One region of the Citrobacter sp. GW821-FHT02E08 genome, then DNA from elsewhere that is predicted to be linked to it. Evidence: riboswitches for the same ligand, from Rfam matches in the RefSeq annotation. Region 1 holds a riboswitch; each other region holds the start of a gene.

Region 1 (2,203 bases):
ATCACTGGCAGCAAATTTCTCCTTTGCAATGGCGATTCTTTCTGCGACCGGGGATTCACTTTCACCACGGGCGAGAGCTGGAAATGGAAGATGTGGTGGCGTCTCTCACGCGCATCAACGCCCTTCCGCTCTACTCGCACATCACGCAGATTGTCTCTCCGACAACCTGGACGCTGGATGTCCATCTCTCACAACCCGATCGCTGGCTTCCGTGGTTGTTAGGCCAGGTTCCGGCGATGATCCTGCCGCGAGAATGGGAAACCCTGAACAATTTCTCCAGCCATCCAATAGGTACTGGCCCTTATGCCGTGATGCGCAATACGCGTAATCAGCTGAAGATCCACGCCTTTGACGATTACTTTGGCTACCGGGCACTCATTGATGAAGTGAATGTTTGGGTGTTGCCGGACATTAGCGAAGAACCGACGTGCGGCCTGATGCTCGAAGGCACTGTAGAAAGTGAAAAGGCCATTGAGAGTCGTCTTGAGGAAGGTTGTTACTATTTACTCTTTGATGCACGAACCCATCGAGGTGCCAATCAGCACGTCAGAGAGTGGGTAAGCCACGTGCTTTCCCCTACCCATTTGCTTTACCACGCCGATGAGCAGTACCAGCGCCTGTGGTTCCCCGCCTATGGATTACTGCCCCGCTGGCACCATGCCCGGCCGGGGCGCGGTGAAAAACCTGCGGGTCTGGAAACCCTGACGCTGACGTACTATCGCGAACACATTGAACATCGGGTTATCGCCCAGATCATGAGCGCCCTGCTGGCAGAACACCAGGTTCACCTGAATATTCAGGAGATCGACTACGATCAGTGGCACGCAGGCGAGATCGAGAGCGACATCTGGCTCAACAGCGCCAACTTTACGTTGCCGCTCGACTTCTCACTGTTTGCTCACTTATGCGAAGTGCCTTTGCTACAAAACTGTATCCCGCGAGACTGGAAAGAAGATGCCGCGCAGTGGCACGCAGGCGAGATGAATCTGGCAGCCTGGTGCCAACAGTTGCTCGCCAGCAAAGCGATTGTGCCGCTTATTCACCACTGGCTGATCATTCAGGGACAGCGCAGTATGCGCGGCTTGCGGATGAACACGCTCGGCTGGTTCGACTTTAAATCGGCGTGGTTTGCCCCACCGGATCCTTAACCCTTTTGATCTCTTCACGTAATCATTACAATGTGCCGTTCTCAACGGGGTGCTGCGCCATGTGCGCGGGCTGAGAAAATACCCGTCGAACCTGATCCGGATAACGCCGGCGAAGGGATTTGAGGCTCATGCTCAAGTCCTTTGCCACTCTTTTACTGAGGTGCAAAGTGTTAAAAAAATGTCTTCCCTTACTGGTGCTGTGTGCTGCACCGGTCTTCGCTAAACCGATCCTGACCGTGTACACCTACGACTCTTTCGCTGCCGACTGGGGACCCGGTCCCACCATCAAGAAAGCTTTCGAAGCCGACTGCCAGTGCGAACTGAAAATGGTGGCGCTGGAAGATGGCGTTTCGTTGCTTAATCGCCTGCGCATGGAAGGGAAGAACAGCAAAGCGGATGTGGTGCTTGGGCTGGACAACAACCTGCTCGAGGCCGCCACGCAAACCAACCTGTTTGCGAAAAGCGGCATTGCACCTGATGCCGTCAACGTACCTGGCGGTTGGCAGAACGAGACCTTTGTCCCCTTCGATTACGGTTACTTCGCGTTTGTTTATGACAAAAACAAGCTGAAAAACCCGCCTAAAAGCCTGAAGGAGCTCGTCGAAAGCGACCAGAAATGGCGCGTGATTTATCAGGATCCGCGTACCAGCACGCCGGGTCTTGGACTGATGTTGTGGATGCAGAAAGTCTATGGCGATAAAGCCCCCGAAGCCTGGCAAAAACTGGCGGCCAAAACGGTCACCGTCACCAAAGGCTGGAGCGAAGCTTATGGCCTGTTCCTGAAAGGGGAAAGCGATCTGGTGCTGAGCTACACCACCTCTCCGGCGTATCACATTATCGAAGAGAAAAAAGACCATTACGCCGCGGCAAACTTCAGCGAAGGCCACTATCTGCAGGTAGAAGTCGCCGCCCGTACCGCCGCCAGCAAACAGCCAGAACTGGCAGAGAAATTCCTCAAATTTATGGTTTCTCCGGCATTCCAGAACGCCATCCCCACCGGCAACTGGATGTACCCTGTCACCAACGTCACTCTGCCCGCCGGGTTTGATCAGTTG
Region 2 (2,203 bases), on a different contig from region 1:
CTTCACTATCAACAGTGCTCTGATCCGCTTTGGTGTTGAATAAAATACCAATTTGATGATTATTCGAGGCAATTTGGCCAGTATGTAAATCGGCTTGCGTTTGAACATCATCCACTTTTTTGTTTACGACAATGACTGCATCTTTCGTGCTATTTAAATCAGCATCAACAGACGTAATGCGATTGGTATTATTTTGAATCTGATCCAGGTCGTATGTTTTAACAGACTCATCAACCCCTTTAACAGCGATAAAGGTATTTGTACCATCTATCGTACCGATATAACCAACGCTGGCAGCATGAGCAGAAGAAATGGCGATGGCGCTAAAAACAACGACAGAAACTGCAGATTTAACAAATTTCATTTAAACATTTCCACAAGAAATTAACATAAGTGTTATTACTGTTATTTTTAAGCGTTGAGACGGCCTTTGTCTCTTCCAGACAATATCTTACCGAGTGGTGACTAATTTCCTTTTTTAGTAACGCGAATAAACTATCCAGCAACGTGATAGGTTAAACTTTGATGTAGATCACGCATGGCACGAATAGCTAAAGTTTTGGGGGGTGAAAATCTGCTGTTATCCAGATCAATAGAAGATTAGAGAATAAATGGAAGGGCTGTTGAATTATATTTAATCTAAGAATGAACTGTTTGTAACCTGGGTTATTATTTATTTCTGATACTTTATTTTGTTTTTTCTGGTTCACTATTTTGAATTTTATTGATGATACGTAGTGTTAATGTTTTAGATAGGATGGTTCTATTAGATGGTTTAAAGTAGAGTAAGTGATATTGATATGTGAAAAGTATACATAGCATTAATCATGGATAACATGCTCAATAACGTCATCTTTACGCTTTAACGAATGCCACAAGGTGTTTTTTGGATGAAATATTGACGGTAAAAATGGGCGTGATATGTACTGGCGTCATTTATCGTTTTCGCTTTCTTGCTGACCCTGAAACAGGGCTGGATATCAGCCTGCCAGCGAGGGCTTGCAATCGCCAACTGCTTTCCTTACTCTGTTAATAATCAAGCGATTTGTACTACTAACGACTCGGGGTGCCCTTCTTAAATGAAGGCTGAGAAATACCCGTACCACCTGATCTGGATAATGCCAGCGTAGGGAAGTCTGACACTGCTCGTGTCTCATCTTCTTCACGCGGGCAGGAGCTGAACATGCAGCCTGACCTGCACAGCCGCGCTCTGGCGGCTCGTACCTTGCACCAATTTCGAACACTTTCTCCTCTCACACACTGTATGACGAATGATGTCGTACAAACGTTTACAGCGAACACATTGCTGGCGTTAGGCGCTTCACCTGCCATGGTGATTGAACCTGAAGAGGCAGGCCAGTTTGCTGCCATCGCGAGTGCGCTTCTGATTAATGTCGGAACACTGACACAGGCACGCGCTGAAGCCATGCGCACGGCGGTGGAGCAGGCGCGCATATCCAATACCCCCTGGACGCTTGACCCTGTCGCCGTGGGCGGACTCGATTTCCGTCGTCGCTTCTGCCTGACGTTGTTGGCGCTGCAACCTGCCGCTATTCGCGGGAATGCGTCTGAAATTCTTGCGCTTGCCGGAATGTCTGCGGGCGGACGCGGAGTGGATACTACCGATACAGCCGCCTCGGCGTTACCTGCTGCGCTTGCCCTGGCGCGTCAGTGCGGATGTGTCGTGGTGGTGACGGGAGAGGTGGATTACGTGACCGATGGTCAACGCACCGTCTGTGTCACCGGTGGCTCACCATTGATGACGCGTGTCGTGGGTACGGGGTGTGCTTTATCCGCAGTGGTGGCGGCAAGTTGCGCGTTGCCGGGGAATACGCTGGACAATGTCGCCTCCGCCTGTAGCTGGATGAAGCAAGCGGGGCAAATAGCAACCGATCGCAGTCAGGGACCCGGCAGTTTTATTCCTGCTTTTCTTGATGCTCTCTATAACCTGAACGCGGAGGAATACGCATGAAACGGATAAATGCTTTAACCATTGCTGGCACGGACCCCAGCGGCGGTGCGGGAATTCAGGCCGATCTGAAAACATTCTCGGCCCTCGGTGCGTATGGTTGCTCCGTCATTACCGCGCTGGTCGCGCAAAATACGCGCGGCGTTCAGTCGGTCTACCGAATTGAACCTGATTTTGTCGCGGCGCAGCTTGATTCTGTGTTCAACGATGTGCGAATTGATACCACCAAGATCG
Region 3 (2,203 bases), on a different contig from region 1:
TCGTCGTTGGCGTCACGAACGGAGCCAGGACGCAGGCCATCGCCGAGAGAGAGCGCAACGTCGTAGGCGGCGCAGATTTCGCAAATCTCGCGGAAGTGCTCGTAGAGGAAGTTTTCCTGATGATGGGACAGGCACCATTTCGCCATAATTGAACCGCCGCGCGAGACAATCCCCGTCAGGCGTTTGGCTGTCATCGGCACATAGCGCAACAGGACGCCTGCATGGATGGTGAAGTAGTCGACACCTTGTTCGGCCTGCTCCAGCAGCGTATCGCGGAAGGCTTCCCAGGTCAGATCTTCGGCGATCCCATTGACCTTCTCCAGCGCTTGGTAGATCGGCACTGTACCGATCGGCACCGGGCTGTTACGCAGGATCCACTCGCGGGTTTCGTGGATATAGCGGCCTGTTGAAAGGTCCATCACCGTATCTGCTCCCCAGCGTGTGGACCAGACCAGTTTTTCGACCTCTTCTTCGATGGAAGAGGTCACCGCAGAATTGCCGATATTGGCGTTTACTTTGACCAGGAAGTTGCGGCCGATAATCATCGGCTCAGATTCCGGATGGTTAATGTTCGCAGGAATAATCGCGCGTCCGGCGGCCACTTCATCACGGACAAACTCCGGAGTGATGTTTTCCGGCAGGCGTGCGCCAAAGCCTTCGCCTGGATGCTGGTGGCGTAACACCTCACTGCGAATGCGCTCGCGCCCCATGTTTTCACGGATAGCGATGAACTCCATCTCCGGCGTGACGATACCCTGGCGCGCATAATGCAATTGCGTGACGCATTTTCCGGCTTTGGCACGTTTCGGCGTTAACAGGCCAGTGAAACGGAGTTCATCCAGACCGTCATCGGCCAGGCGCTCTTTGGTATAGGCTGAGCTGCGATCGGTCAGTGCTTCACTGTCAGCGCGGGCATCAATCCACGGTTGACGCAGTTTTGCCAGACCCTGTTCAACATTAATCGCGATATCAGGATCGCCATACGGGCCCGAGGTGTCATACACCGGAATGGCTTCGTTTTCTTCGTATTGTGGATGGTCTTTTGTGCCGCCGGTTAACGTCGGACTAAGCTGGATTTCGCGCATTGGGATGCGGATATCCGCCTGCGAGCCGGTGATATAGATCCGTCTGGAGTTAGGAAAGGCAGTACCTTCTAGCGTATTGATGAAGTGTTGTGCTTGTTCGCGTTGCTGGCGACGGGTTAATTTTGTTGCAGACATAGCTCATTCCAAAAAAGTAAGGACGTGGCTTGTCAGACGACGGATGAAGCAAGAGAGACGATCGCCGCAATGGCGATGCAATAGCAGATTGACTCTTGTTCCCTTCGCAGGTTTTAACCTGATCAGGTTCCGCGGATCCCGAATTAACGGTCTCAGCCCGTGTTTTCACACTGGGCACTCCGACAAGAAATAACCCCCGGTAAAGGGGGCGACAAAGGTAAGTTACGCGTTAATAGCGTCGAACTCAAGCAGGACGTTTTGCCCTGGCACTGTCGTGCATCGCGTCAAAGACCAGCATGATCAGCTTGTCTTCAAGGATAAATCGGGATTCCAGCGCTTCGCCGATATCTGATAAAACCTTTTGAAATTCAAGATAGTTATCATGATCGATGGCCATTTCCAGGCTGGAGTCGTAGTAATCCATAATGCGTTGCGTATTGGCTTCCAGCAACGGCCAAATTTTCGTTGCGTTTAAAAGCTGCCCGTTACCTTCCAATTTATGGAGAATACGTTCATAAATACTGAAGTGTCCGGCGGAAAGGTAATCGACCAGACTTTGACAAAAATCATCCAGCGCTTTTTCGTTTAAGCGCATGTACGATTCTTTGCCAGGCTTAATGCCAACCAAATTGTAGTAAGCCACGAGCAGATGCTTACGTACATGTAGCCAGCGATCAACCAGTTTATTACTTCCTCTGACGTGCTCTGTCAGGTTATCCAGCTGGTTTAACATGATTGACTCCGCAAGTTTAGATTCAAAAAACTGCTCACTCAAAAATGTAAAAATAATGTAAACAACATGCCTGTGAAGCAAAGGTAGCGCAAGAGATATGGATCGTATAATTGAAAAATTAGACAGCGGCTGGTGGATTGTCAGCCATGAGCAAAAAATATGGCTACCTCGCGGAGAACTGCCGCATGGCGAAGCGGCAACGTTCGATCTTGTTGGGCAGCGCGCTCTCCAGATTGGGGAGTGGGAAAGC

Evidence for each region. A riboswitch is a leader RNA that binds a small molecule or an ion and turns the genes downstream of it on or off. The one in region 1 is predicted to bind thiamine pyrophosphate.
Region 2: linked by a shared signal. The riboswitch ahead of thiM (hydroxyethylthiazole kinase) and the one ahead of thiB (thiamine ABC transporter substrate binding subunit) in region 1 are both predicted to bind thiamine pyrophosphate.
Region 3: linked by a shared signal. The riboswitch ahead of thiC (phosphomethylpyrimidine synthase ThiC) and the one ahead of thiB (thiamine ABC transporter substrate binding subunit) in region 1 are both predicted to bind thiamine pyrophosphate.

Annotation. Positions count from the first base shown of each region.
Region 1 covers NZ_JBWKVL010000005.1:145,564-147,766, forward strand. The annotation lists gene sgrR (HTH-type transcriptional regulator SgrR) at 1-1,148, shown strand, start outside; TPP riboswitch at 1,184-1,284, shown strand; gene thiB (thiamine ABC transporter substrate binding subunit) at 1,316-2,203, shown strand, end outside.
Region 2 covers NZ_JBWKVL010000027.1:397-2,599, forward strand. The annotation lists gene AC07UY_RS21320 (hypothetical protein) at 1-364, opposite strand, end outside; TPP riboswitch at 1,053-1,150, shown strand; gene thiM (hydroxyethylthiazole kinase) at 1,184-1,972, shown strand; gene thiD (bifunctional hydroxymethylpyrimidine kinase/phosphomethylpyrimidine kinase) at 1,969-2,203, shown strand, end outside.
Region 3 covers NZ_JBWKVL010000023.1:24,563-26,765, forward strand. The annotation lists gene thiC (phosphomethylpyrimidine synthase ThiC) at 1-1,220, opposite strand, end outside; TPP riboswitch at 1,303-1,412, opposite strand; gene rsd (sigma D regulator) at 1,465-1,953, opposite strand; gene nudC (NAD(+) diphosphatase) at 2,051-2,203, shown strand, end outside.